Regions from separate parts of the Pseudomonas coleopterorum genome, predicted to be linked through region 1. Evidence: predicted binding sites of a transcription regulator. Region 1 holds the regulator's gene; each other region holds the start of a gene.
The links. Region 1 encodes FliA, which starts transcription of late flagellar genes. Its sites were predicted from a motif close to CTAAAGTTTNNNNNNNNNNNGCCGNTAA; they were not measured.

Region 1 (10,714 bases):
CGCTGATGGCCATCATGGGCATGGTGCCCGGCATGCCGCACCTGGCCTTCATCACCCTGGGTGCCATCGCCGGTGGCGCCGCCTACCTGTTGTGGAAGAAGCAGAACGACGTCAAGGTCCAGGCCCTGGCCGAAGTTCAGCGCCAACAGGAACTGTTGCCATCGCCGACGCGCACCCAGGAAACCAAGGAGCTGGGCTGGGACGACGTGACGCCCATCGACATGATCGGCCTGGAAGTCGGCTATCGCCTGATTCCCCTGGTGGACCGCAACCAGGGTGGCCAGCTGCTGGCGCGGATCAAGGGTGTGCGCAAGAAGCTGTCCCAGGACCTCGGTTTCCTGATGCCGACGGTTCATATCCGCGACAACCTTGACCTTGCTCCCAGCGCCTATCGTTTGACGCTGATGGGTGTGATCCTGGCCGAAGCCGAGATCTATCCGGATCGCGAACTGGCGATCAACCCGGGTCAAGTGTTCGGCTCGCTCAACGGCATCACCGCCAAGGATCCGGCGTTCGGTCTGGACGCGGTGTGGATCGACGTCAACCTGCGCAGCCAGGCGCAATCCCTCGGCTACACCGTGGTCGATGCCAGTACGGTAGTGGCCACGCATTTGAATCAGATTCTGCAGAAACACGCGCATGAGCTGATCGGTCACGAAGAAGTGCAACAACTGCTGCAAGTTCTGGCAAAAGGCTCGCCCAAGCTGGCTGAAGAGCTGGTTCCAGGCATCCTTTCGCTGTCCTCGCTGCTCAAGGTGTTGCAGGCGCTGTTGGCCGAACAGGTGCCTGTGCGCGACATTCGCAGCATCGCCGAAGCGATCGCCAACAACGGTCATCGGAGTCAAGATACCGCCGCGCTGGTCCAGGCCGTACGGGTCGGTTTGTCCCGTGCCATCGTGCAAAGCATTGTAGGCGTTGAGCCGGAGCTGCCAGTTATCACCTTGGAGCCAAGGTTGGAACAGATATTGCTAAATAGTCTGCAGAAGGCTGGTCAGGGTCAGGAAGAAGGCGTTTTGCTGGAACCGAGCATGGCGGAAAAGCTGCAACGATCCCTGATCGATGCGGCGCAGCGGCAGGAGATGCAGGGCCAACCGGTGATACTGCTGGTGGCCGGTCCGGTCCGCGCGATGCTGTCACGCTTCGGTCGCCTGGCGATCCCCAACCTTCACGTACTGGCCTATCAGGAAATCCCTGATAACAAGCAAGTCACCATCGTAGCGACAGTAGGGCCCAACGGCTGAGGTAGTGGGTTATGCAAGTGAAGCGATTTTTCGCCGCCGACATGCGTCAGGCCATGAAATTGGTCCGCGATGAGCTGGGTGCCGACGCTGCCATCATCGGCAACCGTCGCATTGCCGGCGGCGTCGAGCTGACCGCTGCCCTGGACTACAAGCTGTCGGCCCTGGCCCCGCGCGTGCCGAACCTGGAATTGGAAGAAGAGCTGCGCAAGACCCAGTCGCGCATCGTCTCCGCCCAGGCCGAACTGAGCACCCGTGGCGCAACCGACGCCGCCACCAATCGTCAATTGGTCGCCGGCCTGCCGTTGACCGCCGCCGAGCCGTTGGTGGAGCCGCGTCGCGAAGAGCCAGCACGTACCCAGCCCGCACCGGCGCCTCAGCCTGCGGTCGACCAGCGCGTGTTCGATTCCATGCGTTCGGAACTCAACGGTCTGCGCCAGTTGCTCGAAGTGCAGCTCGGCTCCCTGGCCTGGACGCAGCTGCAGGGCAGCAAGCCGGCCCAGGCCAATCTCTGGCGGCGCTTGCAGCGCATCGGCCTGTCTGGCCCGATCGCTCGCGAACTGCTCAGCCTGACCAGTGAAATTCACGAGCCACGGCAGGCCTGGCGGATGCTGCTGGCGCACTTGGCGCGTATGATTCGCACGCCGGACGTCGAACCGCTCGAAGAAGGTGGCGTGATCGCCATGGTCGGCCCGGCCGGCATGGGCAAGACCACCACCCTGGCCAAGCTGGCGGCGCGCTATGTGCTCAAATACGGCTCGCAGAGCGTGGCTCTGGTGAGCATGGACAGTTTTCGTATCGGTGCTCAGGAACAGCTCAAGACCCTGGGCCGCATTCTCAACGTTTCGGTGACTCAGGTGGATCCGGGCCAGTCATTGGTACAGGCCCTGGAGCCGCTGCTGCGCAAGCGCGTGGTCTTGATCGACACCGCCGGCCTGCAGGCCAGCGATCCGGCCCTGCGCATGCAGCTCGAAAGCCTGGCCGGACGTGGGATCAACGCCCGCAACTACCTGGTGCTGGCGACCACCAGCCAGAAGCAGGTGCTGACCGCGGCCTACCATAGCTACAAACGTTGCGGTCTGGCCGGGTGCATCCTGACCAAACTCGATGAAACGGCCTGTCTCGGCGAAGTGCTGAGCCTGGCCATCAGTCAGGAACTGCCGATTGCCTATCTCACCGATGGGCCGCGCATTCCCGACGACTTGCATCTGCCGCGGCGGCACCAGCTGGTCAGCCGCGCGGTGAGCGTGCAGATGCAAGAAGAGCCCAGCGAAGAGGCCATGGCCGATATGTTCGCAGGTCTCTACCACAGCCCCGACAAGCGAGTTGGCTGAGGTGAAGAACGTTAGGCAAGCACAATCTTCCTGCATCGTAGGGTTGCCAGGAATTACTCGAGCAATCGAACTGGCAGCCACTGGTGTGGCCTCGGTCTAGACAAGGTAAAGAACGAACATGGGCAGCATGCATCCCGTACAGGTGATCGCGGTGACCGGCGGCAAAGGCGGCGTCGGCAAGACAAATGTGTCAGTGAACTTGTCCCTGGCGTTGGCCGAGCTCGGCCGCCGGGTCATGTTGCTGGACGCCGACCTTGGCCTGGCCAACGTCGACGTATTGCTGGGCCTGACCCCCAAGCGCACCCTGGCCGACGTGATCGAAGGTCGCTGCGAACTGCGTGACGTGATGTTGCAGGGCCCTGGCGGCATTCGCGTGGTGCCGGCGGCCTCCGGCACCCAGAGTATGGTGCACCTGACCCCGGCCCAGCATGCAGGCCTGATCCAGGCCTTCAGCGACGTGGGCGACAACCTCGACGTATTGATCATCGACACCGCTGCCGGTATCGGCGACTCCGTGGTGAGTTTCGTACGCGCGGCCCAGGAAGTGCTGCTGGTGGTGTGCGACGAGCCGACTTCGATCACCGATGCCTACGCCCTGATCAAGCTGCTCAACCGCGACTACGGCATGAATCGCTTCCGGGTCCTGGCCAACATGGCGCAGAGCCCTCAGGAAGGCCGCAACCTGTTCGCCAAGCTGACCAAGGTGACCGACCGCTTCCTCGACGTGGCCCTGCAGTACGTCGGCGCCGTGCCGTACGACGAGTCGGTGCGCAAGGCCGTGCAGAAGCAGCGCGCCGTCTACGAGGCGTTTCCCCGCTCCAAATGCTCGCTGGCCTTCAAGGCCATCGCGCAGAAGGTAGACACCTGGCCATTGCCGGCCAATCCCCGCGGCCACCTGGAGTTCTTCGTCGAACGCCTGGTGCAGCAAACCAGTGCAGGGCCCGTATCATGAGCGCCAGCGGATACCGTATGTACAGCAAGGCGTCGCGCGACTCGCAGCAGCATCAGCTGATCGAGCAATACGCGCCGCTGGTCAAGCGCATTGCCTATCACCTGCTGGCGCGACTGCCGGCAAGCGTGCAGGTGGAAGACCTGATCCAGGCCGGCATGATCGGCCTGCTGGAGGTTTCGACCAAGTACGACTCGAGCAAAGGGGCCAGTTTCGAGACCTATGCCGGCATTCGTATTCGCGGCGCGATGCTCGACGAGGTGCGCAAGGGTGACTGGGCACCGCGTTCGGTGCACCGCAATACCCGCATGGTCAGTGATGCCATTCGCCGAATCGAGTCAAAAACCGGTCGCGACGCTAAAGATCACGAGATTGCGGCCGAACTCAATCTGAGTCTGGATGATTACTACGGGATCCTGAACGATACCTTGGGCAGCCGCCTGTTCAGTTTCGACGACCTGCTGCAGGACGGCGAACACGAGGGGCTGCACGAAGACGGCGCCAGCGGTTCGCTGGAGCCCTCGCGGGATCTGGAGGACGAGCGCTTCCAGGGTGCGCTGGCCGAGGCCATCGCCAACCTGCCCGAACGCGAGAAGCTGGTGTTGTCGCTGTATTACGACGAAGAGTTGAACCTCAAGGAAATCGGCGAGGTACTGGGTGTCAGCGAATCGCGCGTCAGCCAGTTGCACAGCCAGTGCGCCGCGCGACTGCGCGGGCGCTTGGGAGAGTGGCGGGCACGCTGAAGGAACGGCGAGATCGGTGCGGGCTTTTTCGCGGGCAGAGCCCGCTCCCACAGTCTCGACCTATGTGGGAGCGGGCTCTGCCCGCGAAGAGGCCCGTTGGCGTAGCGCGTGTAAGCGATCTGCAGCGGCAAGTGGCTCAGGCGAATTCGATTGTTATGCACGCTCAGAGGCTGGGCGTGTTCAAGACTGCTGGAGGTCTAATTGGACAAGAACATGAAAATCCTCATCGTCGACGATTTTTCGACGATGCGGCGCATCATCAAGAATCTGCTGCGTGACCTGGGCTTCACCAACACCGCCGAGGCCGACGATGGCAACACCGCCTTGCCGATGTTGCACAGCGGCAACTTCGATTTCCTCGTCACCGACTGGAACATGCCGGGCATGTCGGGCATCGATCTGCTGCGCCAGGTGCGCGCCGACGACCGCCTCAAGCACCTGCCGGTGCTCATGGTGACCGCCGAGGCCAAGCGCGAGCAGATCATCGAAGCCGCCCAGGCCGGGGTCAACGGGTATGTGGTCAAGCCTTTCACTGCGCAAGTGCTGAAAGAAAAAATCGAAAAGATTTTCGAGCGCGTCAATAGCTGAAGTCTGCAATGGGGGCGCAATGGACCACAAACAAAGCACGTTGGGGGACTTCGAGTCGACCCTGAAGAAACACGCCGTCGAGCTGGTCGACAGCCTTGAGAAAGGCCGTTTCGGTGAAGCGGTGCAATTGATCCACGAACTGAATCAGACCCGCGATCGCGGTTTGTATCAGGAAGTCGGCAAGCTGACCCGCGAGCTGCACAGCGCCATCGTCAGTTTCCAGATCGATCCGACCATTCCCCAGGCCGAAGAGGTGTCGCAGATCACCGACGCGACCGAACGCCTGTCGTACGTGGTGCGCCTGACCGAGAGCGCAGCCAACCGGACGATGGACCTGGTCGAGCAGAGCACGCCTGTGCTCAATACGCTGAGCACCGAGGCCAGCGCCTTGAGCGCCGACTGGCAGCGCTTCATGCGCCGCGAAGTGGCCGCCGACGAGTTCCGCGAACTGGCCCGCCGGGTGGACGGATTCCTGACCCGCAGCGAGCAGGGCAATCGTGAAGTGGCCAGCCACCTCAACGACATCGTGCTGGCACAGGATTACCAGGACCTCACCGGCCAGGTCATCAAGCGCGTTACCGCGTTGGTCACCGAAGTGGAAAGCAACCTGCTCAAACTGGTCCTGATGGCCAGCCAGGTGGACCGCTTCGCCGGCATCCAGCACGACCACGAAAAGCTTCGTGCCGAAAAAGATCAAGAAAAACATCCTGCCAAGGGTGAAGGTCCGCAGATTCATGCCGATAAACGTGAAGACGTCGTATCCGGTCAGGACGATGTCGACGATCTGCTGTCCAGTCTGGGCTTCTAGGCCACCGCCTGCGTCTGACTGTGTTGACCGTTAATCACGTATTCCAGGGAGCATCCACATGAGCTTCGGCGCCGACGAAGAAATCCTTCAGGATTTCCTGGTAGAGGCCGGCGAAATTCTCGAGCAACTGTCCGAACAACTGGTCGAGCTGGAAAGCCGTCCCGATGATGCCGACTTGCTCAACGCAATTTTTCGCGGTTTTCACACTGTAAAAGGCGGCGCCGGCTTCCTCCAGCTCAACGAGCTGGTGGAGTGCTGCCATATCGCCGAAAACGTCTTCGACATCTTGCGCAAGGGTGAGCGCCGGGTTGACTCGGAACTCATGGACGTTGTGCTCGAGGCCCTGGACGCGGTCAATGGCATGTTCGCCGAAGTGCGCGAGCGCGCCCCGGTCACGCCGGCCAGTGCGCAGCTGCTCGATGCGCTGGCGCGTCTGGCCGAGCCGGCAGTGGCCGTCGCAGCACCCGCAGTGACGGCTGCACCGCCCGTGGCGACACCGGTCGTTGCACCGGCTCCGGCGCCTGGCGACGACATCACCGATGACGAATTCGAGCAGTTGCTCGACTCTCTGGGTGCTGCCAAGGCGCAGGCTGCTGCGCCAGCCACTGCTGTGCCCGATGTGCCGGTCAGTGACGAGATCACCGACGACGAATTCGAATCGCTGCTCGATCAACTGCACGGCAAGGGTCAGTTCGCCGTCGACGCGTTGGCGCCTGCTTCCACAGCGCCGGTTGCCTCGGAAGTTGCCGATACGCCAGCCGTTGATACCGTAACGGCTTCAACGGCTGCCCCGGCACCGGGCGACGAGATCACCGACGACGAGTTCGAGGCGCTGCTCGACCAGTTGCATGGCAAGGGTGCGTTCACCGCCGATGCGGTCAAGCCGCAACCGCCCGCCGAAGTGCAAGCCCCGGCTCCGGTGAGCGATAACATCACCGACGACGAATTCGAATCATTGCTCGACCAGCTGCACGGCAAGGGCAAGTTCAGCGATGTTGCCAGCCTGCCCGACGCGCAGCCGACTTCTGCCGTAGCGGCGCCGGTTGCGGCCCCGCGCAAGGCCGAGGCCGCTCCGGCACGTGCGCCGGTGGCCGAGAAACCGGTTGCCAGCGAAGCCGAGACGACCGTGCGGGTCGACACCGCGCGCCTCGACGAAATCATGAATATGGTCGGCGAACTGGTGCTGGTGCGTAACCGCCTGGTCCGCCTGGGCGCCAACAGCAGCGACGAGGCCATGTCCAAGGCGGTCTCCAACCTCGACGTGGTCACCGCCGACCTGCAGACCGCCGTGATGAAGACGCGGATGCAGCCGATCAAGAAGGTCTTCGGGCGCTTCCCGCGCCTGGTCCGTGATCTGGCGCGGCAGTTGAAGAAGGAAATCCATCTGGAGCTGGTCGGTGAAGAAACCGACCTCGACAAGAACCTGGTCGAGGCCCTGGCCGACCCGTTGGTGCACTTGGTGCGCAACGCCGTCGACCACGGCATCGAGACACCCGAAGAGCGCGAGCGCAGCGGCAAGGCGCGCGGTGGGCGGGTGGTATTGTCGGCAGAGCAGGAGGGTGACCACATCCTGTTGTCGATCAGCGACGACGGCAAGGGCATGGACCCTGCGGTCCTGCGTGCCAAGGCCGTGGAAAAGGGCCTGATGGACCGCGATGCGGCCGACCGCCTGAGCGAATCGGACTGCTACAACCTGATCTTCGCGCCGGGTTTCTCCACCAAGACGGAAATCTCCGACGTGTCGGGCCGTGGCGTGGGCATGGACGTGGTCAAGACCAAGATCAGCCAGCTCAATGGCTCGATCAACATCTTCTCGGCCAAGGACCAGGGTTCCAAGATCGTCATCAAGGTGCCGTTGACCCTGGCGATCATGCCGACGCTGATGGTGATGCTGGGCAACCAGGCGTTTGCCTTCCCGTTGGTCAACGTCAACGAGATCTTCCACCTGGACCTCTCGCGCACCAACGTCGTCGACGGCCAGGAAGTGGTCATCGTGCGCGACAAGGCGCTGCCGTTGTTCTACCTCAAGCGCTGGCTGGTGAAGTCCGCCGCTCACGAGGAGCAGGGCGAGGGGCATGTGGTCATTCTGTCGGTGGGCACTCAGCGTATCGGCTTCGTGGTGGACCAGCTGGTCGGCCAGGAAGAAGTGGTGATCAAGCCATTGGGCAAGATGCTGCAGGGCACGCCGGGCATGTCCGGCGCGACGATCACCGGGGACGGCCGTATCGCCTTGATCCTCGATGTACCGAGCATGCTCAAGCGCTACGCCGCGCGGCGTATCTGATCGTAGTGGAGTGTTTATGGCAGTCAAGGTCCTGGTGGTGGATGATTCTGGTTTCTTCCGCCGCCGCGTCTCGGAAATTCTCTCGTCGGACCCCACCATCCAGGTGGTCGGGACCGCCACCAATGGCCGCGAAGCGATCGATCAGGCCCAGGCGCTCAAGCCTGATGTGATCACCATGGACTACGAGATGCCGATGATGGACGGCATCACCGCCGTGCGTCACATCATGCAGCGTTGCCCCACTGCGGTATTGATGTTTTCCTCGCTGACCCACGAAGGCGCGCGGGTGACCCTCGACGCCCTCGACGCGGGGGCGGTGGATTACCTGCCGAAGAATTTCGAAGACATTTCTCGCAACCCCGAGAAGGTCAAGCAGATGCTCTGCGAGAAGGTCCATACGATCTCGCGCAGTAACCGCCGTTTGGGCTCGCACTTCACGGCGCCGGCTGCGCCGGCCGCACCTGCGGCCACGTCAGGTGCCAGTACCGCAGCGGCGTCTTCGCGGCCAGCGCCAAGCCGGTCACCATCGCCTGCCACGAGTGCGCCAGCCACACCTGCGCGCGCTCCAGCGCCCGCGGCCAGCAACGCAACGCCGCGGCGCAAGCCCTACAAGCTGGTGGCGATCGGCACCTCCACCGGCGGCCCGGTGGCCCTGCAGCGCGTCCTGACCCAGTTGCCCGCGCATTTTCCGACCCCTATCGTGCTGGTCCAGCACATGCCGGCCGCGTTCACCCGCGCCTTCGCCGAGCGCCTCGACAAGCTCTGCCGGATCACCGTCAAGGAAGCCGAGGACGGTGACGTGTTACGTCCCGGGCTGGCCTTGCTGGCGCCCGGCGGCAAGCAGATGATGATCGATGGCCGTGGCGCGGTGAAGATCCTGCCGGGTGACGAGCGGCTGAACTACAAGCCCTGCGTCGACATCACCTTTGGCTCGGCGGCCAAGTCCTACGGCGACAAGGTGTTGGCGGTGGTACTTACCGGCATGGGCGCCGACGGGCGAGAGGGCGCGCGTCTGCTCAAGCAGGGTGGCAGTCAGATCTGGGCCCAGGACGAGGCCAGTTGCGTCATCTATGGCATGCCCATGGCCATCGTCAAGGCTGGCCTGGCCGACGCCGTCTACAGCCTCGACGACATCGGTCGGCACCTGGTCGAGGCGTGCGGCTGATGGATGTCTTGAGCCTGATCGGGATCATCCTCGCGTTCGTCGCCATCATCGGTGGCAACTTTCTCGAAGGCGGCCACCTGTCGGCTCTGCTCAACGGTCCGGCCGCGCTGATCGTGGTCGGGGGAACCCTGGCCGCGGCGCTGATCCAGTCGCCCATGAGCGCGTTCAAGCGCGCCCTGCACAACGTTCGCTGGATCATCGTTCCGCCCCGGATCGACATGGCCGGGGGCATTGATCGCGTCGTCAACTGGAGCCTGGTCTCGCGCAAGGAAGGCTTGCTGGGCCTTGAAGCCAGCGCCGAAGCCGAGCCCGACGACTATGCCCGCAAGGGCTTGCAGCTGCTGGTCGATGGCGCCGAGCCGGCGACCATCCGCAACATTCTCGAAGTCGATCTGTACAACCGCGAAACCCGCGATCTGCAAGCGGCCAAGGTGTTCGAAAGCATGGGTGGCTATGCCCCAACCATCGGCATCATCGGTGCGGTCATGGGGTTGATCCACGTCATGGGCAACCTGGCCGATCCCAGCCAGCTGGGCAATGGCATCGCCGTGGCGTTCGTGGCGACCATCTATGGCGTGGCCAGTGCCAACCTGCTGCTGTTGCCGGTGGCGCACAAGCTCAAGGCATTGGCCCAGCGGCAGGCGGCCTATCGGGAAATGCTGCTCGAAGGACTGCTGTCCATCGCCGAGGGCGAGAACCCGCGCTCCATCGAAATGAAGCTGCAAGGCTATCTCGACTAGGAGAGCAAGCCATGGCCCGTCGTCGTCGCATTGAAGAGCCGGAGAATCATGAACGTTGGCTGGTGTCCTACGCCGATTTCATCACCTTGCTGTTTGCGTTCTTCGTGGTGATGTATTCGATCTCGTCGATCAACGAAGGCAAGTACAAGGTGCTCTCGCAAGCGCTGGTCGGGGTCTTCAATGATCCGGACCGCAGCATCCGGCCGATTCCGATCGGCGAGGAGCGACCCTTGACGACCCGTCCGGCGCAGCCGTTGGTGACCGACAGCGAACAGCCTGAAGCGGCCGTCGGCGAGGCGGCCGATCCGCTGCAGACTATCGCAAACGATGTGCGTCAGGCGTTCGGTGACCTGATCGCCTCGGATCAATTGACGGTACGCGGCAACGAGTTGTGGATCGAGATCGAGCTCAAGTCCAGCCTGCTGTTCGGCAGCGGCGATGCGATGCCCAGTGACATGGCGTTTTCGATCATCGACAAGGTCGCGACCATTCTCAAGCCTTTCGACAACCCGGTGCATGTCGAGGGATTCACCGACAATCAGCCCATCAGCACGGCGCAGTACCCGACCAACTGGGAGCTGTCGACCGCACGGGCGGCGAGTATCGTGCGCATGATGGCCCTCGAGGGAATCGACCCACGCCGCATGGCTGCGGTGGGCTATGGCGAGTTCCAGCCGGTGGCCGACAATGCCACCGCCGATGGGCGAGGGCGCAACCGTCGGGTGGTGCTGGTCATTTCACGCAACCTGGACGTACGTCGCAGCATCACCAGTTCAGGCAGTGCCAATGCGCAGCCGGATGCGGCGTTGCGTCGTGCTGGCACACAAACTGCACTGACGCCGCTAAACGCGCCGTCGGCGGCTGG
Region 2 (10,714 bases), 240 kb from region 1:
CGAAGGCCTGGCTCGCGTGCCTTGCGGGCATGGGCGCGTTCGTCGCCGATGGCGATGTGCAGATGGTGTGGGTCTTCGCGCTGATCTATCTGGTGGTCTGCTGGCTATCCCTGGCCAGCTGGGCCTGGGCCGGTGCTTCGTTGCGAGAGTATTTGAACAGTAGCACCAGAATGCGCGGCTTCAATCGGATCATGGCCGCGCTGCTCGGGGGTTGCGCCGTGTATCTGCTGCTTGAGTAGGCACGCCGCGATATTGCCCGGGCGTGGTCGCCAGGGCGCGCTTGAACAAGCGCTGCAAGTGCGCCTGATCCGCGAAGCCCACGCGCGCGGCGACCTGGGCAATGCCCTCCCCCTGGCGCAAATGGTCGCGGGCAAGTTGGAGGCGACAGTCGATCAGGTAACCATGAGGCGTGAGCCCATGGCACGCCTTGAAGGCACGGATCAGGTAAGAAGGCGACAGCTGTACGGCTGACGCGATGTCCTCCAGACGCAACTCACTGGCGCAATGTTCGCGGATGAATGCCGCTGCCTGGGCCATTTTTTGCGGCTCAGTTCTGGCTTCATCACTGGCGGGCTGCAGCCGTGCTACCAGTCGCTGGAAAAAAACCAATGCTGCATTTTGCATGGTGTCTGGCAGGCAGTCGTCGGCTGTGAGCGTGTGGTACAGATCGTCCAAATCTTCGAACAGGCTGACGTCGGCGCTATGGGTCTGCGCGAAAGGCACGAAGCCTTTTTGTGTGCCAGAACGTTGTTGCTGTTGCAGCGCCGCAAGCCACTGGGTATCCACGTAGAACATGCGGTATGCCCAGGGCTGTTCATGGACGGGATTGCAGGCATGCACTGCACCGGGATTCATGAGTACTACACTTCCGGCGCCGATCAAACGGCTACTGTCGCCATTGAGGTAAGTACTTTGCCCCTGCGTAATCGCGCCAATCGAGAACGTCGAATGTGAATGGCGCGCGTGGCTGAAACGGCGACCGTCTTCGACGTTGCGGATTTCCAGATGCGGAACCGCGGGATGCCGCCAGTAGTGAGACATGGGTCCTCCAGTCACGCGACGTGAATGTATCCGATTGCTATGAGCGAACCATCGACGAGCTGGTCGTTCTGGAACTCGGACAAGGCGTCAGCATCGAAGTCTGTGTTTACGCAGATAACTTCGCACATCCAGAACAAGGTCGACTTCATGAAACTGAAAACTTTTTACTATGGCGCTGCGTTTCTGTGCGCCGCCACGTTGGCCGGTTGCTCCACCAACACGGTCGTCACGTTGCAGGATGGGACACAGTACATCACCAAGGATGTACCTGACACCAAAACGAAAGATGGCTTCTATGAATTCGAAGATGTTTCAGGCAAACAGGTAAGAATCAAGGCGGATGAAGTCGCTACCGTGAAGGAAGAGGATTGATCCGACCGTAACGCCTGGCGCCGGCGACACACAGGATCACCGCAACGGTGACGCCGAACATGCCGAGGCTGACTTGTTCGTGCAGGAGTGCGGCGGCCAGCGCCAGGCCAAAGAACGGTTGCAGCAACTGAAGCTGCCCGACCGCTGCGATGCCGCCCTGCACCAGGCCGCGATACCAGAATACGAAGCCGATCAGCATGCTGAACAGCGACACGTAAGCCAGGCTCAACCAGGCCGGGGTGCTGATCCGTGAAAACGACACGGGCGCTAACCATGCCGTCAAAGGCATCACGACCGGCAGCGACAACACCAGCGCCCAGCAGATCACCTGCCAACCACCCAATGCTTTGGAAATCTTTGCCCCTTCGGCGTAGCCGAGGCCGCAGGCCAGAATGGCCAGGAGCATCAGAATGTCGCCGGTCGGCGAGGCGGTCAGTCCCTGGCTGACGGCGAACCCGACGACCAGCAGACTGCCCAGCACCGAGAAAAACCAGAACGCCGGCCGAGGACGTTCGCCACCGCGCAGGACACCGAACGCGGCGGTGGCCAGCGGCAGCAGGCCGACGAACACGATGGAATGGGCCGACGTCACGTATTGCAAAGCCAAGGCCGTCAGCAGTGGAAAACCAATCACCACGCCCATCGCCACGATGATCAACGACAGTATCTGCCGACGGGCCGGTCGCCGTTCCTTGAACAGCAAGAGCAGGCACAGCGCGAGCACGCCGGCAATGGCTGCCCGCGCCACGGTCAGAAAGACCGGGTCGAATTCCAGCACCGCAATACGCGTAGCAGGCAGCGAACCGCTGAAGATCACGACACCGATGAGGCCATTGATCACACCGCTCGCGGGTTTCTCTGTTGCCGGGTTCTGGTTAGAGGTGCGTTCCATTGTGCGTCCACTCTGCGCTGGGTTGCGTACAGGCATCCTATGGCCGACTATCACGACAATCAAAAAATTGTCATGGATACATTTCGACATGGCTAGCTCCCGGTACAAGTTGTTGGTGGACACCTTTGCAGCCGATATCCGTGCCGGGCGTTTGCCGCCGGGTACGCGTTTGCCGACCCATCGCCAACTTGCGGCCACCCATGGCTTGGCCCTGGTCACTGCCAGCCGGGTGTATGCGGAATTGGAGGCCATGGGACTGGTCAGCGGGGAGACCGGGCGCGGGACGTTCGTGCGCGAGACGTCGTTGCCGCCCGGACAAGGCATCGATCAGCCGGACGTTGCGGCGGGTGTGATCGACCTCAACTTCAACTATCCGGCCATGCCGGGGCAAGCCGACCTGTTGCGCAGTGCCCTGCGCCAACTGGCGCTGTCCGGCGACCTGGAAGCTCATTTGCGCTATCAGCCACATGCGGGCCGCTTGCATGAACGGGCCTCCATCGCCCGTCATCTGCTCCAACGTGGCGTCACGGTAGATGCCGAGCAGATTCTGATTGTCAGTGGCGCCCAACACGGTCTGGCGGTGAGCCTGATGGCGTTGCTGCAACCGGGGGACGTGATTGCGGCCGATGCACTGACCTATCCGGGGTTCAAGCTGCTGGCCAAAACATTGCACCTTGAAGTGGTGCCCATTCCTGTCACGGCCCAAGGACCGGATCTGGAGGCCCTCGCCTCGCTCTGCCGCCGGCGTCCGGTGCGCGCCGTGTACACCATGCCCACGCTGCATAACCCATTGGGTTGGGTGCTGCCGACCGATCAACGCGAGCGCCTGGTGGCGATCGCCCGCGCACATGATCTGACAATCATCGAAGATGCAGCCTACGCGTTTCTGGCGCAGGATCCGCCGCCGCCGATCATCGAGTTGGCGCCTGAAAGAACCCTTTATGTGTCGGGGTTTTCCAAGAACATCGCCACTGGATTGCGCGTCGGCTACGTCGCAGCGCCGATGGACCGATTGGACGCCTTGAAGCGCACGGTCAAGGCCACGACCTGGAACACACCCGGCGTCATGACGGCCATCACCTGCGCCTGGCTCGACGATGGCACGGTCGCCGCACTGGAAACGCAAAAACGCGCAGATGCCCGAGCCAGGCAGGCGTTGGCCGACTCGCTGCTGTCAGGGTTGCCCGTGACACGTCACCCCGCTTCGTACTTTCTGTGGCTGCCGCTGGCGGAGGACGCAAGAGCGGATCAGGTCACGCTGGAATTGATGCGCGACCACGTGTCGGTTTCGACGGCCGAGCCGTTCTGCACCTCGGCTCATGTCCCTCATGCCATACGGCTGGCGCTCGGCTCGGTGAGCATGGAGACCCTGCGTGAAGCGCTGACCACCGTAAAGCGGGTGGTCGGAGCCTATATCTGATCTCGGTTCACTCAGGTACGAAAACGAGACACGAGGTCGTTCAACTCGACCGCCAGACGCGACAGCTCGTGACTCGCCGCATTGGTCTGCAGAGCGCCCGCCGCAGACTGCGCGGACAGGTCACGAATGGCGACCAGGTTGCTGTCCACTTCACGGGCGACCTGAGCCTGCTCTTCCGCCGCACTGGCGATGACCAGATTGCGTTCGTTGATCTGGCCGATGGCAGCAAAAATGTCTTCCAGTACCGCGCCAGAGGCTTGAGTGATTTCCAGAGTCCCTTGCGCGCGCAGGGTGCTATCGCGCATCGAGTCGACAGCTTGCTCGGCGGTGGTCTGCACGCTGCCGATCATCTGCTCGATCTCGCGGGTGGACTCCTGAGTGCGATAGGCGAGCGTTCGCACCTCATCGGCGACCACGGCAAAACCGCGCCCCGCCTCACCAGCACGGGCGGCCTCGATGGCGGCATTGAGGGCCAGCAGGTTGGTCTGCTCCGATACGGCACGGATCACGTCCAGTACCTTGCCGATGTTGCGCACTTCGCCGGCCAGGTGCTGGATACGCTCTGCGCTGCCCTGGATTTCAGTTGTCATCAACTGAGTACCGGCGATGTTTTCGCGAACCTGTTGACGGCTTTTCTCCGACAGCGTGTTTGAGGCTGTCGCCGCTTGCGAAGTGGACACGGCATTGCGCGCGACTTCTTCGACGGCGCTGGTCATCTGGTTGACTGCAGTGGCGGCTTGTTCAAGTTGCATGTCTTGTTGCTGCAGGCCACGGTTGCTTTCCTCGGTCACTGCGTTGAGCTCTTCGGCCGCCGACGCCAGTTGGGTCGCGGAACCGGAAATCAGGATCAAGGTGTTGCGCTGGCTGGCTTGCATGCGCTGAAGCTCGACGAACAAGTCACCAATCTCGTTGCGGCCCGGGGACACGACCTCCTGGGTCAGGTCGCCGTTGGCGATGCGTTTGAAATGCTCACCAGCTTCACGAAGCGGGCGCAGTACACGGCCGGAGATGAACATCCAGCAAACCACCGCCAGCGCCAGCGTGATACAGGCCAGTGCCAGGGATAGCCGCTTGGCGGTTGCCAGGCGGTCACTGGCGTCCTGGTTGATCTCAGCGGCACGGGCATCCAGGGCGCCGACCAGATTCACCCGGATTTCCTGAAGCTTGGTCATGCCCTTGCCAGCGCTGATGTTGACCACGAAATACTGGTCCGCCGAGCGTGCACGGGTGGCAGCGCGCTGGCCGACGATGGCGGTGCCGTACTCGGCGAACGCGGCCTTCAAGTCGTCGGCGAGCGCCTGAAGTTTCGGGTCGCGAATATCGGCCGTCGAGGCATTGAGTTTGGCAATGGCATCGTTCCAGATGCCTTCACTGCGCACCAGCCGGGCTTCCGCATCCTCGAATCGACCGCCCACGGTTTCGATGAAGGCCGATGACACATTGGCACTGGTACGGATGGCCAACAGCAGCGAATTGTTGATACCGTCAATCTGTTGTGAAGTATGTCTGAGCTCGTCGACCTGGTCGTAGCTGCGCACCGCCGATGACCAACTGTTGACGATCGAGAACATCAGCGCGATGACGAATAACACCAACACGCCGATCATGCCTGTGCGGACTTTCAAGTGGGCGAACATGGAGAAGCTCCGGACTGCGAATAGATTGTTGTAATACGCTATCCACGCCAGGCGTTGAAACTTGAGCGGCTTACGGAGAAGCTGGGCGATCAGCGCACAGTTTGGTGCAAGCTAGCCCTGTATTTTTTGAGTTCGCTCTCGGCACAGGTTCATTCGCCTCAGTGCCGTCACTACATCTTGAAGAGAAAGAGCAAATGAAGCTGATCGCCGCGCAAATCCGCCCCGTACCGGGCGACTGTGAAGCAAACATCGCCAAACATATGGCTGCCATCCGGCAGGCCGCAAATCTGGGCGCCAATCTCGTGCTCTTTCCCGAGCTTTCCCTGACCGGTTACGAGCCAAGGCTGGCTGATGCCTTGGCGATGGATGCGAGCGACGGCCGTCTTGATGAGTTCCAGCAACTGAGCGATCGATATGGGATGCTCATCGCCGTGGGTGCGCCCACCCAGGGACGCGAGGGTATCGAAATCAGCATGATCAGTTTCCAGCCTGGACAGCCGCGTACCTGCTACTCAAAACAGATTCTGCATGCCGACGAATTACCGTTCTTCGCCGCCGGCAGCCGCAAGCTTGTGCTGAATCACGCAGATGTCATCTTGGCCCCCGCCATTTGCTACGAATCACTTCAGCCAAGCCACGCCGAAGAAGCTGCACAGTCGGGTGCTCAGGTGTATCTGGCAAGCGTGGCGAAGTCTGAGCGCGGTACGACCTTGGCGAAAGCTCATTATCCGATGATCGCTGAAAAGCATTCCATGACCGTGGTGATGGCGAACTGCGTAGGGTCCGCCGACGACTATGTCGCGGCGGGTTGCTCTGCCATTTGGAACAATCAGGGTCAAATCCTGTGCAGTGCAGATGCCGTTCAAGAAGCACTAGTCGCTTATGACACGCAGACTTGGGAGGCGGGAGTATTCGACTTGCTGTGAAACCGGTCCGTCCGCGTTGCGACCTGAGAATCACCGACTGTTTTTTCTGAATGCCGCACCCACGCGTAGATAGCAAGACGGCTCACCATCTAAGGATGTTTCCGGCAGGCGCCTCCCGACGAAGATCTACCCTGACCAACTCGTCATTGATGAATAGCATGTACTGGTAGGCACCACCATTCGGGCCGTAGACAACCACATCGGTTTTCTGCGAGCCCTTGCGTGGCACACCGTTGTTGCGTATCACCGGACCGTCGCTGGCTTGGGCAACGGGACTGCCACATGACTGTAAAACGTCAGCAAGCTTGTCTCCGGGATTGACCAGCTTTGTTCCGCAACGGCTGGCTGCGTTTGCATCGGTAATGAGCATGCACGCGAACAGCAACGCCATCGATGGCTTGATAAACATCGTGTATCTCCTGAGCATTGATAGTCGTTTACTCGGCCCCGCGCTTGGACCTTCCCTTCTACCGACCCCTCCTCCTCCAAGCTTCCAGCTCCGAGGGCCTGAGCCGGTAACGCGCCAGAACCCCCTCATGCAGGCGTTGCAGCTCCTCGACGATAACCGCCTCCACCCCTTCCTGCTCACCTTGCGGGACCTGCTCTGACACGCACTGCCGGATAACGGTCAACGGATCACGTTCGGGCTGACGCACCACTTCGCGTATGGTGCTCTTGATCAGTTCCCGCCATACCAGACGAAGCGGATCAGGCTCGGCCAGCGTTTGACGTATCACCATGTATTCCTGCGCCGATCGCTCGTAGGCCCATACATACAGATCACGGAGTAGTTCCACACGCGTCATCTCGTAGACGCCCAGCGTTGCTCGGCTGTAGGCAATTTCAGGCACATCGAGAAATGTCAGTGGGCAGAGGTTGGCGCGAAACAACGGTAAGTTCGCCGCAAGCCGTGAGGTACGCTTGTTGATATCTGCGAAAGGCTGCAGATAGGGTAAATGCACCATCACGAAAAAGGATTGCTCAAACGGATCAGTGATCCGATTGGCCTTGCTCAGCACTTCGTCCAGTAACTTATCGATGAGCTGAGGCGCGGACAGTGGCCGATACACGCTTTTGCTGATGTCTACCGCATGCTGACGAATCCGCCCTTCATCAGCAGGATTGGGCAGCAGGTTTTCCGATAGAGCGCTGTGCAGGTTCATCAATGTATAACGATTGAATTCGACTGTATCAACGTTCTCGACCAACAACTCGATTGCCACCTTATGATTGAGGATCATCTGGGTTTCGATCGCTGGCTTGCCCTGCGCCACCCGACCATGCTCGATCAACTCTCGGGTGTCCAGTCGTGAGTAGGTATTGCCTTCCAGATGACTGGACGCCCATGACAAGTCGATCAACAGCCGGTTAAGGATGGCGCGGCTATGGGTACCAGCAGGTGATTCGTCCGGTGAGGTACGCCCTATGTTATGCAGCCGACGCCTCAGCGACTCGGAGAGATACGAGGTGCGATTGGGCAGGTAGGCATCGAGAAATTCGCGTTGATAGCCCACAGGGGTGCGCAAATGCAAAGGCTGATCGATATAGGCCAGGATGTCCGTGCTGTCGGCGGACAGGGGAATCCCGATCGGGAAGGCATCGTTGACATGCAGGACATCGCTGACATTCAAACCCGGAGCTAAATAACGTCTCGCACGGGCATCACCGCGCGTCTCGAGCTCACCGGTCTCGACCAACTGGCTCAGCCACCGCTGTACAGTGCGGCGGGCCAGTTGAGGACGTCGCGCCAGGATTTCGGCCAAAGTCAGCCCTGAAGATGATTCAAGAATGAGTTTCTTCAGTTCTTGTGCGTCAGGCATATTTTTTGGCGCGATTTAGTGAGGACATGGCGCGATTATGGCGCGATTTCGCGAATCGCGCCAATCTGTGGCGCAATCTGTGGCGCGACTCAGTGAATCGCGCCAACGAAGAACGCTCCAATGGGAATCCCCACAGGTAGACGTCCGCGATGAGCTCTGGCTGTGATAGCCGCTCTCAGCGAACCAGCATAGAGGCATGGACCGCCGTGCACATTAATGTTACGATATAACATCTATAAACGACGTGAGATCCCGACCATGAAACCTGGTATTCACCCGGACTATCGGACAGTCCTGTTCCACGACACAGCCGCCGACGTTTATTTCCTGATCGGCTCGACCGTGGAAACGACTCGAACCGAGACGCATACGGATGGCAAAGCGTACCCGTATGTCGCCCTTGACGTTTCGAGCGCTTCACATCCCGTCTACACCGGGCAAGTCCGAAAAACACAGGCAGAAGGACGGATTGCCGGCTTCAACAAGCGCTTCGCCGGTTTCACTTCCACCAAGTAAACCCAAGCGATGGCGTGGTGAAGTCAGTGCGTGCTACTGACTTCACGCTTGGCAACGTCATCGCGGTCGCAACAACCCGCGCCGGTCCTGCGCTTGGAACCTATTACCGGTCGGCTTTGCGTTCTGAAATCGAGCATATTGCTGTGCTGCGCGTTGCAGTGGAGCGCGACATGTTTGCAATGCGATCCTCTGGCGGGGCGCCTCACCGTTGGAGATCAGTATCGATCCAGATCAGGTATCGCACGCGGCAGTCAAATGCGCTTGATCGCATACAAAAACGCAAAAACGGCCAGAATTTTGAAGGTCGCCAAAAGCGCTTTGAAAGCCAAAGAATACCATTCTGTTCCTTCAATGCAGTCCATGCACTGCAGCGACTCAGGAGAACTTCCTGACTTGGTGAACTCCAGTTCGCGGCAATAGCCGTAAAACATGAATGACCAAAGCAGCATGACCATGCCCAATGCCTTGACCTTGTCCCTGGAGGAGTAGTTGACTTCCGGCTCAAGAAAGTAAACCACCCCAGCCAAGACAAAAAAGAACATGCCGACATAAGCCATTTTTTTCCGGCACCTTGGCGACGCCCGAAAATTGTTGAACACATCGAAGGGATGAAATGTATGGTCCCTCTGTAACCTATCCTCGAGGGAAACCAGATACCCCGAGCAAAAAGCCAACATCCCGATAATAAGAACAAGGATCATATGAAGCCCCGCATTGGCAAAACCGAGCAGAGCGCCGAGTTACCATTTTCGGATCAGGCTGTAGCTCTCACTAACTGAATACTAACACTGGCACCCGCGATCGGAATATGATGCGGTCGTGTTGTCAACGGCTCCTTTTCGAGCAATCTATCGCTCGGCTGGGTGTTAGAATCCTGCGTCCCTGGACTCCGCCCGAGTGATGCACTCATGCTCCTGAATCTTGAAATCCGCAGCTATGAGCGTGAAAACCCTCACCACTCCCACGACCATGCTCAATTGGTCCTGCCGGTTCGTGGCCAGATGGAAATTGATGTAGACGGTCGCGGTGGCAGCATCGACCAGTCATTGGCCGCTGTGGTGAGACCGGGTTCGGTGCACTCCCAGCTCAGCCACGCAGACAGCCGTTTCCTGGTGCTGGACTGCGCGCCGACCCTCCTGGAGACACTCCAGATGGAGCGTCTGGCTCGAAAGACCTACGTGCCTATTTCCCCTGCGACAAGGCGGCTGATCGAGTTCGCCGAGCTCATCGGCAACAAGCAGCTCGCCTTGGGCGCTCCACAGTTGAGCTCGCTGCTTCTCTCATCTCTCGGCCCTGACATCTACAGTTCCCCATCCGCCATCGAGCAACTGGTCGCCCGCTTGCAGGCTAACCCAGGGGCAAACTGGAGCAACGAAGTCATGGCCCAGGTTGCGAACATGAGCATGAGTCAACTGCACCAGCGATTTCGGCAGATGTTTGGAATGAGTCCTCAGGCCTGGTTGACGGAGTTACGCATAAAGCAAGCTCAACGATGGCTGCGTGGCACTTCCTTGCCGATCGCCGAGATTGCCTTGCGTACAGGTTTTTCCGATCAGGCGTCGCTGACTCGAACCATGCAACGTGTGAGCGCGATCACTCCGGCGGTGTATCGCAAAGCGCAAAAACATGCTGGGTAAAAAATTCGGCAGCTACTGACAATACTCTCTTGGCTCGACGCTTCAGACTTTCCCCGTTCAAGCTGCGGAGCACGGGTGGAATGTTTACTGATCGATCGCTGTTGAAGGGCATTGTGTATGGTATTTGCTCGGGACTGTGCTGGGGCGTGATTTTTCTTGGGCCACAGCTCACCCAAGGCTTGAGCGGCCTGCAATTCGCGGTGCTTCGATTTCTTTGTTACGGTGCAATTTCAGCTGTACTGCTTATGCCCCGATGGCGGCGGGTGTGCGCCAACCTCACGCGAGCCGATTGGAAGTCACTCTTCTGGCTCAGCCTGATCGGAAATCTCGTTTACTACGCGCTGGTGGGTACCGGGGTGCAACTGGTGGGGATTGCGACCACGTCCCTGATCGTCGGGCTCATCCCCGTGTTGATGACCTTGGCAGGTCGGCACGATACCCATGCCGTCTCCT
Region 3 (10,714 bases), 1.2 Mb from region 1:
GGTCTTGCCGCGGTATTTGTCCAGCGACTCGTTGTCCAGGCCCACCACGATTTCATGGCGCTGGCCGAACAGCTGCTGATCGCCGATCAGATCCAGCGCGGTATAGCGGCTTTCGTAGTCGTAATGGCCGCCGTTGGCGATGCGTCGCAGCGTATTGCCGTTGAGGGTATTGGGTTGGGCGATGGCGAGGCTGTAACGGTCCTCGGTCCAGCCGTAGGTCAGGCGGCTGCGCCAGGCATCGCTCAACTGGTACTCGAACTTGGCGGTGGTGCTCTGGCTGATGCCGACCGTCTTGGCCCAGTGCTCGTCGAGGCGGTCACGGTAGCTGATGTCGGCCGGTCGGCCGCCGACGAACACGGTGCCGCGATCGAAGGGACTGGCATAGTCGTTGTAGGTGTAGGCCAGCGAAGCACTGGCGCGTTCGCCGACCCAGGTGATCGACGGCGCGATCAGCGTATGTTCGTCGGTTCCGTAATTGCGCCAGTAATCCTCATGACTGCGCTCGGCCACCAGTCGGTAGGCCAGGTCGGTGTCACCCAGCGGGCCGGTGGTGTCCATCGACAGCGAACCGCCGCCCTCGCTGAAGCCCGAGGCGCTGAGGGTCGTGCTGCGGGTGAACTGGGGCTGCTTGCTGACGACGTTGATGACCCCGCCCGGTTCCAGTGCGCCATACATCAGCGACGCCGGGCCCTTGAGCACCTCGACATGATCGGTGGTCGCGCCCAGGTTGCGGCCGATGGCCGAGCGGATACCGTCGCGCAGGATGGAGTTGTCGTCGTTGCTGCCAAAGCCGCGCTTGATCAGCGCATCCTTGGTGCCGCCCAGGGTGTTGGTCTGGGTGACGCCGCTGACGAAGCGCATGGCGTCGTTGAGATCCTTGACCTGGTAGTCGTCCAGCGTCCTGGCGGTGACCGCATTGACGGTTTGCGCTTCGTCGCGATTCTGCGTGGCGCTCTTGCTCGCCGTTTCCCCACGGGCCTGGGTGTAGCTGTCGGCGCCGTCAGCTTCGCCGGTGGCCTGGATGACACTGGAAGGCAACTCTGTGGCTGCGATGGCGAGGCCAGGCAGGACTGAGCACAACAGCACCCACGAAGGGGCCCGATTCAACGACTTGACCACGCATGTAACTCCGTACTGGATGAAAGACGCGAATGCGTCCCATCTGTATTGTACGGGTTGCCGTGATCATTTGCCGAGCCCGTTGAACCATTTCGAACATTTTACAGACGGAAGCGGCTCACCAGATCGTTGAACGAGGTGGCCAGGCGCGACAGATCCTGGGTCGATGCGCTGGTCTGATGGGCACCGGCCGCGGTCTGCGTGGACAGATCCTGAATGTTGATCAGGTTGCGGTCCACTTCACGGGCCACATTGGCCTGCTCTTCGCAGGCGCTGGCGATCACTAGGTTGCGGTCATTGATCTGCGCGATCCCGGTGGCGATGGATTGCAACGCCTCGCCGGTGGCCTTGGCCAGCACTTGGGTATCGCCCACCAGCCCCTGACTCTTGCCCATGGCCGCCACCGCCTGATCCGCACGCGAACGTACCGCCCCGATCATGCTTTCGATCTCGCCCGTCGAAGACTGGGTCCGTGCAGCCAGGGCCCGGACTTCGTCGGCAACCACGGCAAAACCGCGTCCCTGCTCGCCGGCACGGGCCGCTTCGATGGCCGCGTTGAGGGCCAACAGGTTGGTCTGCTCGGCGATCCCGCGGATCACATCGAGCACCTTGCCGATATCGCGCACCTGCACCGCCAGGTCTTCGACGATGGTGGTCGACGACTGGATCTCGACCGTGGCGTTGTTCACCGCATCCACGGCATTGCGCGCCTGCACAAGACCGTCTGTGGCCTGGCTGCTGGCGGTCTTCGAAGCTTCGGAGGTGGAAATGGCATTGCGTGCAACTTCTTCCACCGCCGAAGTCATCTCGGTCACGGCCGTGGCCGCCTGCTGAATCTCGTCGTTCTGGCGCAGCAGCCCGCGACTGCCGTCTTCGGTGACCGCATTCAGTTCTTCCGCAGCCGAAGCGAGCTGATTCGACGCGTCAGCGATCTGGTGAATGGTCGCCTTGAGGCCTTCCTGCATCTCGCCCAGCGCCGTGAGCAACTGCCCGGTCTCGTCGCGCGCCGCGCTGCCGATGCTGTGGGTCAGGTCACCCTTGGCGATCAACTGGGCGCTGGCCACTGCCGTGGCGATGGGCCGGCTGATCAAGCGGCTGATGAACAGCCCCAGTGCCAGGGCAGCCAGAAAGGCCAAGGCGATGCCGATGTACAGCACGGTGATTGCCGCCTGTTCCTGCTCTTCGGCGTCGCGTGCGCCTTCGGCGATCTGCCGGTTGTTCGACTCGACCATGATGGTCAACTCGTCCATGACCGTACGATAGGCCTGCTGGATCTCGCCGGACATGAGCGCGCGCGCTCCCTGGACGTTACCGGAATCGAGAACGGTCAGCACTTTCTGGATCTGCGCCTGATAGATCGGCCAGTCGCGTTCCATCTGGTCGCCAGCGGCACGCTCGTCGTCCGCCAGCGGCGTCTTGCGATAGATCGCGAAGGCCTTCTCGCTGTCCGCCTGATTGGTGGTCATGGCCTGGCGGATGGTGTCCTTGACGCTCTGCGAGTCATTTTCCGCGTGGGCGGCTATCAGAGCGTAGAGATCCTTGAGTTGCGCAATCGCCTTGCTCTTGGCTTCGGCTGTTTTGGAGACAGACACAAGGTTGTTGGCAAACACGTTTTTCAGGCTGTCTGACAGCTGACTGATCCCGCGTGCGCCTAGCACGCCCACGGCCAGCGTGATGAAGGCGCACAGCCCGAAGGCTACGAGCATTTTGGTGGATAACTTTGCATCGCGCAGCCACGTCATACGAAAATCCTGTCAGTTCGACCGAAAGCGCCGCGGAGTAGGCGCCTTGCATAAGGTCATGGGCGTTATGAGCGGTCTATCGGCGCGCACCCTCGAAGCTTGAATGACGTTCGTCGCTTAGCCCATCGCACACACCCGGCCAGGTTTACGGCGACCAAATGCACACGAATGCCGATCAGCGGTGGGAACACTTATGGAATAATGGCTGTCTGACATCACTCCATCCTCCACCTGGCCCTGCGAGGCCACCATGACCGATCTACACCGCCGAAATCCGTGCCGCCTGCCCACGCTTCTGCTGCTCAGTCTGCTTACCGTGGTGGGTCTTTCCATGCTCTGGGAATTCCACCTCGAAGCCTCCGTCATGCATTGGCTGAACCTGCCCTACGACGGTGATTTCGAAGACGCCGAACGCTGGCGCTTCGTCCTGACGGCCTCGGGCTTTTCGATGCTGTCCCTGATCCTCCCCACCGTTGTGCTCAAGCGCCTGGTGGTCAATACGCAATCGAGCTATCGGCGCCTGCAAATCATCCAGGCGCAGACCGAGACCCTGGCCAAGTACGACGCCCTCAGTGGGCTGATCAATCGACGCGTATTCATGGACGTCCTGCATAAACATTTGGACGAAAGTCGGCCCGTGGCGATCTTGCTGATCGACCTGGACCATTTCAAGGCCATCAACGATCAGCACGGTCACTCGGCGGGAGACAGCGTGTTGGTGGAGATCGCTCATCGACTGCAGGGCATTGCCGCAATCCACGCGGGCACGGCCGCGCGCCTGGGCGGGGACGAATTCTGCCTGATGTTCCAGGGCCACCGGGAAGAAAGCGAACTCAGCGAAATCGCCGAGCTGACGGTGCGCTGGCTGAGCGAGCCGGTACTCGAAGCTACGCTGCGCGGGCGCCTGGGCGCGACCATCGGCATTTCCCGTTCATGGATGGACGCCAGGGAAGCCTCGTCCCTGTTGCATTGCGCAGACACCGCCATGTACCGGGGAAAAAACACCGGTCGCTCGACGTTCAATTTCTACGACAACGATTACGAGCGGCTGATGCGCGCTCAAGCCGATCTGGATCTGGCGCTCAAGCAAGCGGTCGACCGAGAAGAAATCGTGCCGTTCTTCCAGCCCATCGTCACCCTGCCCTCACAGCAGATCGTGGGTTTCGAGGTCCTTGCACGCTGGCTCAAGCCCGATGGCAGCACCGGCATGCCCGGGGATTTCATACCGATCCTGGAGCGTCTGGGGCTGATTCCGGCGATGACGCGCTCGCTGGTCAGGCAAGCCTGTCGAGCGGCCAGCCGCTGGGATGACCACCTGCATCTGTCGCTGAACGTCAGTGCGACGATGATCACCGACGAGCTGTTTCCGGATCACCTCTTCGATCAACTCAAACAGGAGAACTTCCCGTTCGAGCGATTCGAAGTCGAGATCACCGAAGAAGCGCTGGTGGGCAACCTGGAAGCAGCCCAGCGCAACCTCAGCAAACTGCACGGGCATGGCATCAGCGTCGCGTTGGATGACTTCGGGATCGGCTACTCTGGCCTGTATCATCTGACGCGGCTGTCCATCGACAAGATCAAGATCGACCGTTCCTTCTTCGAAGCCGGAAACATCGACCATCTGCCCATGGTCGAGGCCATCCTGGGGATGGCACGCAGCCTGAACATGAAGGTGACGGCCGAGGGCATCGAGGATTTCCACCAACCCTACCTGCCCAAATGGCTGGCGGAAAACGGCTGCCACTATGCTCAGGGCTACCTATATGGGTATCCGCAGGCAGGCAGCACGATAGCGACTGCCGTTCCCGGGCCTTCGATCGCCTGCGTCGCGGCTCAGAACTGAACCCGGCGACCCGTCACCGGGTAGCTGGGGTCGGTGTACCCGGGCGTCGAGCTGTGGCCTGCCACGACCAGGCCATCGACGAACGCCTCGTCTTCCTCGGTGAACCGGTACTGCAACGCTGGCACATAGTCCCGCCATTGTTCCTCGGTGCGCGGGCCGGCGATCGTCGAGCTGATCAACCGATTGTTCAGCACCCACGCCAAGGCAAACTGCCCCGAGGTAATCCCTCGCGCCTGGGCGTGATCCTTGATTCGCTGGGCCAGGTCGAGCGACTCGGGACGCCATTCGGTCTGGTGCAGCCGCGGATCACTGCGTCCGGCCCGCGTGTCGCTGCCGGGCTCGGCGCCGGGCTCGTACTTGGCGGTCAGCACGCCGCGCGCCAATGGGCTATAGGAAACCACACCGATACCGTAATGCTCGGCCGCTGGCAGATGCTCGCTCTCGATCTGCCGATTGGCCAGGTTGTACAACGGCTGGCTGACGGTGGGCCGCTCGACGTTCAGCAGGTCTGCAACACGGCAGAATTCGGCAAGCTTCCAGCTGCTGTGGTTCGACAACCCGTAGCCCCGAATCTTGCCGGCACGTATCAGATCGGCCAAGGCACGCACCGTTTCCTCGACCGGGGTGAACGGGTCTTCGCGGTGCACGTAATACAGATCCAGATAGTCGGTCTGCAAACGACGCAGGCTGCCTTCCACCGACTCGACCACACTGTGCCGCGATGCCCCGCGTCCATTCGGCCCCTGGACGCCCGGGTTGGGATTGACGAACTTGCTCGACAACACCCAGCGCGAACGCTGCCCGGCGATCAGCTTGCCCACTGTGATTTCCGAGGCGCCATCGTTGTAGTTGTTCGCCGTGTCGATGGCGTTGATGCCCTGCTCCAGCGCATCGTCGACGATGCGCTTGGCAGTGGCGTCGTCGGTCTGGCCGCCGAACATCATGGTGCCCAGGGTGATTTCGGAAACCTGAAGACCATGACGGCCCAGGCGGCGGTATCTGACGTCACTCACAGGTACATTCCTCCATTGACGGGAATAGCCATCGCGATGGCCCGGTTCCTCGATGCTGGCCTATCCCAGGCGATCCATCAAGCGCGAAGCCTATCGCCAGCATCGACAAATACTATTGAAGTTCAGTGGGGCATGGCCGATAGACTGGTTACAACCCTATCAGAACGCCGTGCTCATCGATTGGCCAGGACGCCAAAACAACGATAGAGCCTTTGGAGCAGCTCATGGCCGCCACCCACCTCAAGGAAATGCAAGCTGACGTACAAGACGCCGCACTCCAGTTGGAGATGCTGTATCAGATGCTCAGCGGACACGCCCTCTTCCTGCGCAGCCGCAACATAGACCACCTGATCGACGACGTGCTGCTGATCGAAAACCAGGCAGGTGCTCTGGCACTGTCGATCCAGGACTTGAAAGGTGCAGCATTGAGAATGGGCAAAGCCGCGTAACTTCGACGCCCATTCTCTGCACTCATCATTTATTCCATTCAGTGCTTTCTAGAGAGCCTTTGGTGATTATCCAGACATAAGCGTCAGTGCTACTGTCGGTCCCATAACGATCAGCAGTTGCGTGACTTCATATGCCTAACTACCTGGATGCCCACCACCGACACTCCATCCTGCAATTGCAGGCCACCTGGACCGCGCGCAGCGAGTGGCCTACGTGGCTGTTGCTGCTGGGTATCACCGGCGGCTGGTGGACGGTGATCACTCTGACCCCTTCCATCGGGCGTCTGCTGACCCTGCTGCTGTTGATCCCCCTCATCACGCTGTGGATGTCGCTGCAGCATGAACTGCTCCACGGGCATCCCACACGCTGGCGCACCGTGAACAAGTTGCTGGGCTACGCGCCGCTGGCCATCTGGTACCCCTACACGCTGTATCGCGACAGCCATCTGGCCCATCACCGTGATGAAACCATCACCGTGCCGCAGCACGACCCTGAAAGCCGCTACCTCGATGCCCAGACCTGGTCGGGCAGCGCCGGGCTGGGGCGAGCGCTGCATTGGCTGAACAAAACCCTGCTCGGCCGTCTGAGCGTGGGCCCGGCGCTGGCGCTGGCCGGGCTGGCCAAGGATCAGTGCGCACGGCTGGTGCGCGGTGACAGGCAGGCCTGGCTGATGTGGACGACCCACCTGGCGTGCGTGGCGGTACTGTTCTGGTTCATCACCCGTCACGGCGTGCCCGTGATCGACTACCTGCTGGCCAGCGTGCTTGCACTTGCGTTGTCCATGGTCCGTTCCTATTACGAACATCGTCCCGCCGATGCCCCCGAGCAGCGCTCGGTGCTCAACGAAGCGGGCTGGCCGTGGCGCTGGCTGTTCCTCAATCTCAATCTGCACCTGGTTCATCATGACCTGCCGGGGTTGCCTTGGTACTACCTGCCCCGGGTCTACCGCGAGCGGCGGGCCGATTGGCTGCAACGCAGTGGGCATTTTCTGGTCAATGGCTACAGCGAACTGTTCCGCAACTATGCCGTGCGCCCCGTGGACAGCCCCCTGCACCCGCGCAGCGCCAGCGCCTGAACATGAGTCGTGAAGTGATCGCCGAACTGTCGATGTACCCCGCACCCACCGCCGTCGGGGGCGCCTACCAGCGCTGGCTGGAAGAAACCCTGCAGTTGCTGGGTATTCAACGACGGGACAACTGGCAGGGCTCCCTGCAAGAGCTCTGGCTGCATCCGCAACTGGTGCTCGCGCAAACCTGCGGTTTCCCGCTGGTCACAGAGCTCAAGAAACGAGTCCGCGTTGTGGGCCGACCTTGTTTCAAGCTGCCCCACGCATCGACGGGACAGCACTGCAGCCTGTTGATCGTTCGCCATGATGACTCACGCCTGACCCTCCCCGAGTTCTTCAATTGCCGCGGTGCCTACAACAGCATCGACTCCAACAGCGGCATGAACCTGTTGCGCCACGCGCTCATTGCCCATGTGCGCGACGGTCGATTCTTCAAGCACCTCGAAGCGACCGGCAGCCATCGCCAGAGCATCGCCCACGTGGCGCTGGATCAAGCCGACCTGGCTGCCGTCGACAGCGTGACGTTCGCCTACCTGGCTCGGCATGCACCGAGCGAGGTGGCGGGCGTGCGCGTGCTGGCCCGTACCGCCGATGCGCCGACCCTGCCGTTCATCACCGGCTTTCAGGGCCCGGAGCCGGAATCGATCAGAGCGGCGATGAACGCCGCCCTGGCCAATTTGCCCGAGGTGGCCGAGGTGCTGGGCATCGTGACGGTCGAGGAAACCGCCCTGGAGGATTACGACGTATTGCTGGGGTATCGGGAAGCAGCTCGGCAGGCGATCACTCAGCAGGAACTGTGGTGAGCATCCTCGCCGTGGCGCTGACTTCGTGCCTGCATCGCTATTCAGGACGGTGATGCGCTGGTCCCGCCGTTGTCACAGCCTCATCACCCACAGGAGGATGAGCCCGTGAAAATGATTCAAGCAGGCGTGCTCAACGTCTCCTACCGGGACCTTGGCCCAGCCGATGGGCCCGCGGTCGTGCTGTTGCATGGCTTCCCCTACGACATCCGCGCCTACGACGCGGTGGCCGAACGGATCACCGCTGCCGGTTGCCGATGCATCGTCCCCTACCTGCGCGGATACGGCGGCACGCAGTTTATCGCTGCCAACACGCCTCGCTCGGGTGAGCAGGCGGCCTTGGGGGCGGACCTGCTGGCATTGTTGGATGCTTTGAACATTCCACAGGCTGTACTTGCCGGCTACGACTGGGGCGGCCGCGCCGCATGTGTGGTGTCCGCCCTATGGCCCGAGCGCGTCGCGGGACTGGTCAGTTGCGAGCCGGGCTACAACATCCAGGACATTGCCCATGCGACCCGCCCCGCCGCCCCGGAAGCCGAGCATCGCTTGTGGTATCAGTACTACCTGCACGGCGCCCGTGGCTACGCCGGCCTTGAAGCCAATCGGGATGCCTTCTGCAAGCTGCTGTGGCACCTATGGTCGCCGACCTGGGCATTCACCGATGAGGTGTTTTCGGCCTCGGCGCAGTCGTTCCACACCCCCGACTTCGTCGACGTGGTCACGCACTCCTATCGCCATCGCTTCGGACTGGTCGACGGCGATCCGCAGTACGCCGCCATCGAACAGAGACTGGCGAAGCAACCGGTCATCGCCGTGCCGACGGTCATCCTGGCCGGGGCCAGCGACGGTGTCACTCCGGTTCAGGATGAGCAGCAGGCGCTACGACGATTCAGCGGCCCTGTTCGTCGGACGATTCTCGAAGGCGTGGGCCACAACGTCCCGCAGGAGGCACCGGATGAGTTTGCTCGGGCGGTGTTGAGCCTGGTGGGGATTTGAAGAACCGGCCGTTCTGCGTACCCGGCAGTTGGCGCCAGGAGTGCCTTCACTCATGAGCGTGCGCAGCGGCGCCATCATGGGCTCGACCGCCGCGCTGCCCGCTGATCACATCATAAGCATGCTCGCACGCCTGACCGGCTATTCGGGCGCGGTCATAAGCCTTCGCCAAGTCTCCCGCTCGCGCATCAGCGCGCTCGAGCAATTGGGAGAGCACCAGGGCGGCGCGGGCGGCTGACGGGCCTCGGTCGGCAGCGCCGGCAGTGCTGGCGCAGGTACCAGCGTTGGCGGCAAGCGTTCCGGCCTGGATGCGCAAGCGGTCACCAGAAGCATCGAGACCAACAGCATCGGCATTGGCAGCAGCGATTTCCTTTCTTGCATCGATTCCTACCTGATTGGCTTCGCGCTGGAAGCGTTGCTCATCGTCGCGAGCGGCCTGGACGGCTCGCACCTGTTCGACCTGCTGGGCGGCCACGGCCTGCGCCCACTGTGCGTCTCTGGCAGCATGGGTGGCCGTCACCCCATGGCGGTAGGCGCCATACAGCGCGGTGGCGCCCAGCCCCAGCACGATGACGAGCCGGACTTGCGCTACCCCTGACATCACGTAACGCCCAGAAACAGCGCTCGCTCGGCGGCGCGACGCCTGACCAGGCCAGGCAGGACCTTCCCGCCGGCACTCACCCACCGGCTGAACTGCTCGGCTGCGCCAGCGGCATCGCCCGCATTCAACCGATGCAGCAGGGTCGATTCGGCAAAGCTGGCTTCGCCGACGTTGTACGTGAACGACACCAGTGCATCGAATTGCCCTTGGTCGAGTGGCACGATCACCTGCCGCTCCACAGCCCGCTCGAATCGAACGAGATCCTCGCCCAGCATTCGCTCAGCCTGGGCCTCGGTGATGACACTGTCAGGGGTAACGCCCGATGTACTGCCGTATCCGATCGTCCAGGGCGGCCCGCCAGTGCCAGGGTCCGGATACGCCTCAAGTCTCAAACCCTCAGCGGACTTGATCAAAGCGATGCCTTTTGCGGATGTCTTCATGTGTTCCTCCAGACGAAAAAAAACCCGCACGCGGCGGGATAGGAGATGTGAGCGGTGAGGTGCGATACGCGCCATTGCGCTTGTGTCCATCAAACCGAGCCACCGAGCTGTGATCGCAGTCGAGCGATCTCGGCACTTTGCGTAGTGACCTTGTCCGTGAGCTGAGCGACCTGCCCGGTGAGGGCCTCTATCTTGCCTTCCATGCGGCCCACTGCAGCGGCAAGTGCATTGCGTTCCTTGGCGAATTGATCGGCGCGGGCGTCGGATTCCCTGCGGGCCATGCGTTCGGCGTCGAGCAATTCCGTGAGCCGGCGGACGGTATCGATATCGGCTTTGTCCATTGCCCTATCGGTGGCATCCCTGGACAGGAACTTGCGCAGCCAGAGAAATCCGCCCAGCAATACGGTGCCCGTCCCGCCCAGCCACGCGGCTGTGCCCGGGCCGAGGTCGTTAGGGTCCATAAGTGCTCCGGTAAGTTTGAAGTGGGATACAAACGCTCTTTCCAAAAAAGCGTTTGATGGGGTTGCGAGCCGGTCGAGACACGTTGTCTCCCGGCCTCGCTGAAATAGGGTGTGACGCTTGCTGTTGCGCAAGGATGTCGCGGATGCCTTCGTTATGGCAGCAGCATCCGCGACCTCCAAGACCGT

Region 2: a site for FliA is predicted at 5,401-5,428, ahead of BLV18_RS14360 (methyl-accepting chemotaxis protein). Genes of this name have one in related genera too.
Region 3: a site for FliA is predicted at 2,938-2,965, ahead of BLV18_RS07985 (methyl-accepting chemotaxis protein). Genes of this name have one in related genera too.

What each region holds. Positions count from the first base shown of each region.
Region 1 covers NZ_FNTZ01000001.1:2,977,027-2,987,740, reverse strand. Annotated here, with positions in the region: gene flhA (flagellar biosynthesis protein FlhA) at 1-1,241, shown strand, start outside; gene flhF (flagellar biosynthesis GTPase FlhF) at 1,253-2,572, shown strand; gene fleN (flagellar synthesis regulator FleN) at 2,691-3,524, shown strand; gene fliA (RNA polymerase sigma factor FliA) at 3,518-4,264, shown strand; gene BLV18_RS13315 (chemotaxis response regulator CheY) at 4,478-4,852, shown strand; gene BLV18_RS13310 (protein phosphatase CheZ) at 4,872-5,660, shown strand; gene BLV18_RS13305 (chemotaxis protein CheA) at 5,719-7,944, shown strand; gene BLV18_RS13300 (protein-glutamate methylesterase/protein-glutamine glutaminase) at 7,961-9,109, shown strand; gene BLV18_RS13295 (flagellar motor protein) at 9,109-9,849, shown strand; gene motD (flagellar motor protein MotD) at 9,861-10,714, shown strand, end outside.
Region 2 covers NZ_FNTZ01000001.1:3,218,548-3,229,261, forward strand. Annotated here, with positions in the region: gene BLV18_RS14335 (LysE family translocator) at 1-239, shown strand, start outside; gene BLV18_RS14340 (helix-turn-helix transcriptional regulator) at 190-1,041, opposite strand; gene BLV18_RS14345 (YgdI/YgdR family lipoprotein) at 1,189-1,413, shown strand; gene BLV18_RS14350 (DMT family transporter) at 1,391-2,305, opposite strand; gene BLV18_RS14355 (aminotransferase-like domain-containing protein) at 2,394-3,725, shown strand; gene BLV18_RS14360 (methyl-accepting chemotaxis protein) at 3,737-5,362, opposite strand; gene BLV18_RS14365 (carbon-nitrogen hydrolase family protein) at 5,557-6,288, shown strand; gene BLV18_RS14370 (DUF2845 domain-containing protein) at 6,371-6,697, opposite strand; gene BLV18_RS14375 (Fic family protein) at 6,756-8,108, opposite strand; gene BLV18_RS14380 (type B 50S ribosomal protein L31) at 8,367-8,624, shown strand; gene BLV18_RS14385 (hypothetical protein) at 8,876-9,181, opposite strand; gene BLV18_RS14390 (AraC family transcriptional regulator) at 9,533-10,261, shown strand; gene BLV18_RS14395 (DMT family transporter) at 10,342-10,714, shown strand, end outside.
Region 3 covers NZ_FNTZ01000001.1:1,750,257-1,760,970, reverse strand. Annotated here, with positions in the region: gene BLV18_RS07990 (TonB-dependent siderophore receptor) at 1-1,086, opposite strand, end outside; gene BLV18_RS07985 (methyl-accepting chemotaxis protein) at 1,221-2,861, opposite strand; gene BLV18_RS07980 (putative bifunctional diguanylate cyclase/phosphodiesterase) at 3,112-4,704, shown strand; gene BLV18_RS07975 (aldo/keto reductase) at 4,695-5,717, opposite strand; gene BLV18_RS07970 (hypothetical protein) at 5,942-6,166, shown strand; gene BLV18_RS07965 (fatty acid desaturase) at 6,298-7,242, shown strand; gene BLV18_RS07960 (phosphate/phosphite/phosphonate ABC transporter substrate-binding protein) at 7,245-8,036, shown strand; gene BLV18_RS07955 (alpha/beta fold hydrolase) at 8,148-9,029, shown strand; gene BLV18_RS07950 (DUF2514 family protein) at 9,076-9,627, opposite strand; gene BLV18_RS07945 (lysozyme) at 9,627-10,067, opposite strand; gene BLV18_RS07940 (chemotaxis protein) at 10,157-10,528, opposite strand; gene BLV18_RS07935 (polysaccharide lyase family 7 protein) at 10,714-10,714, opposite strand, start outside.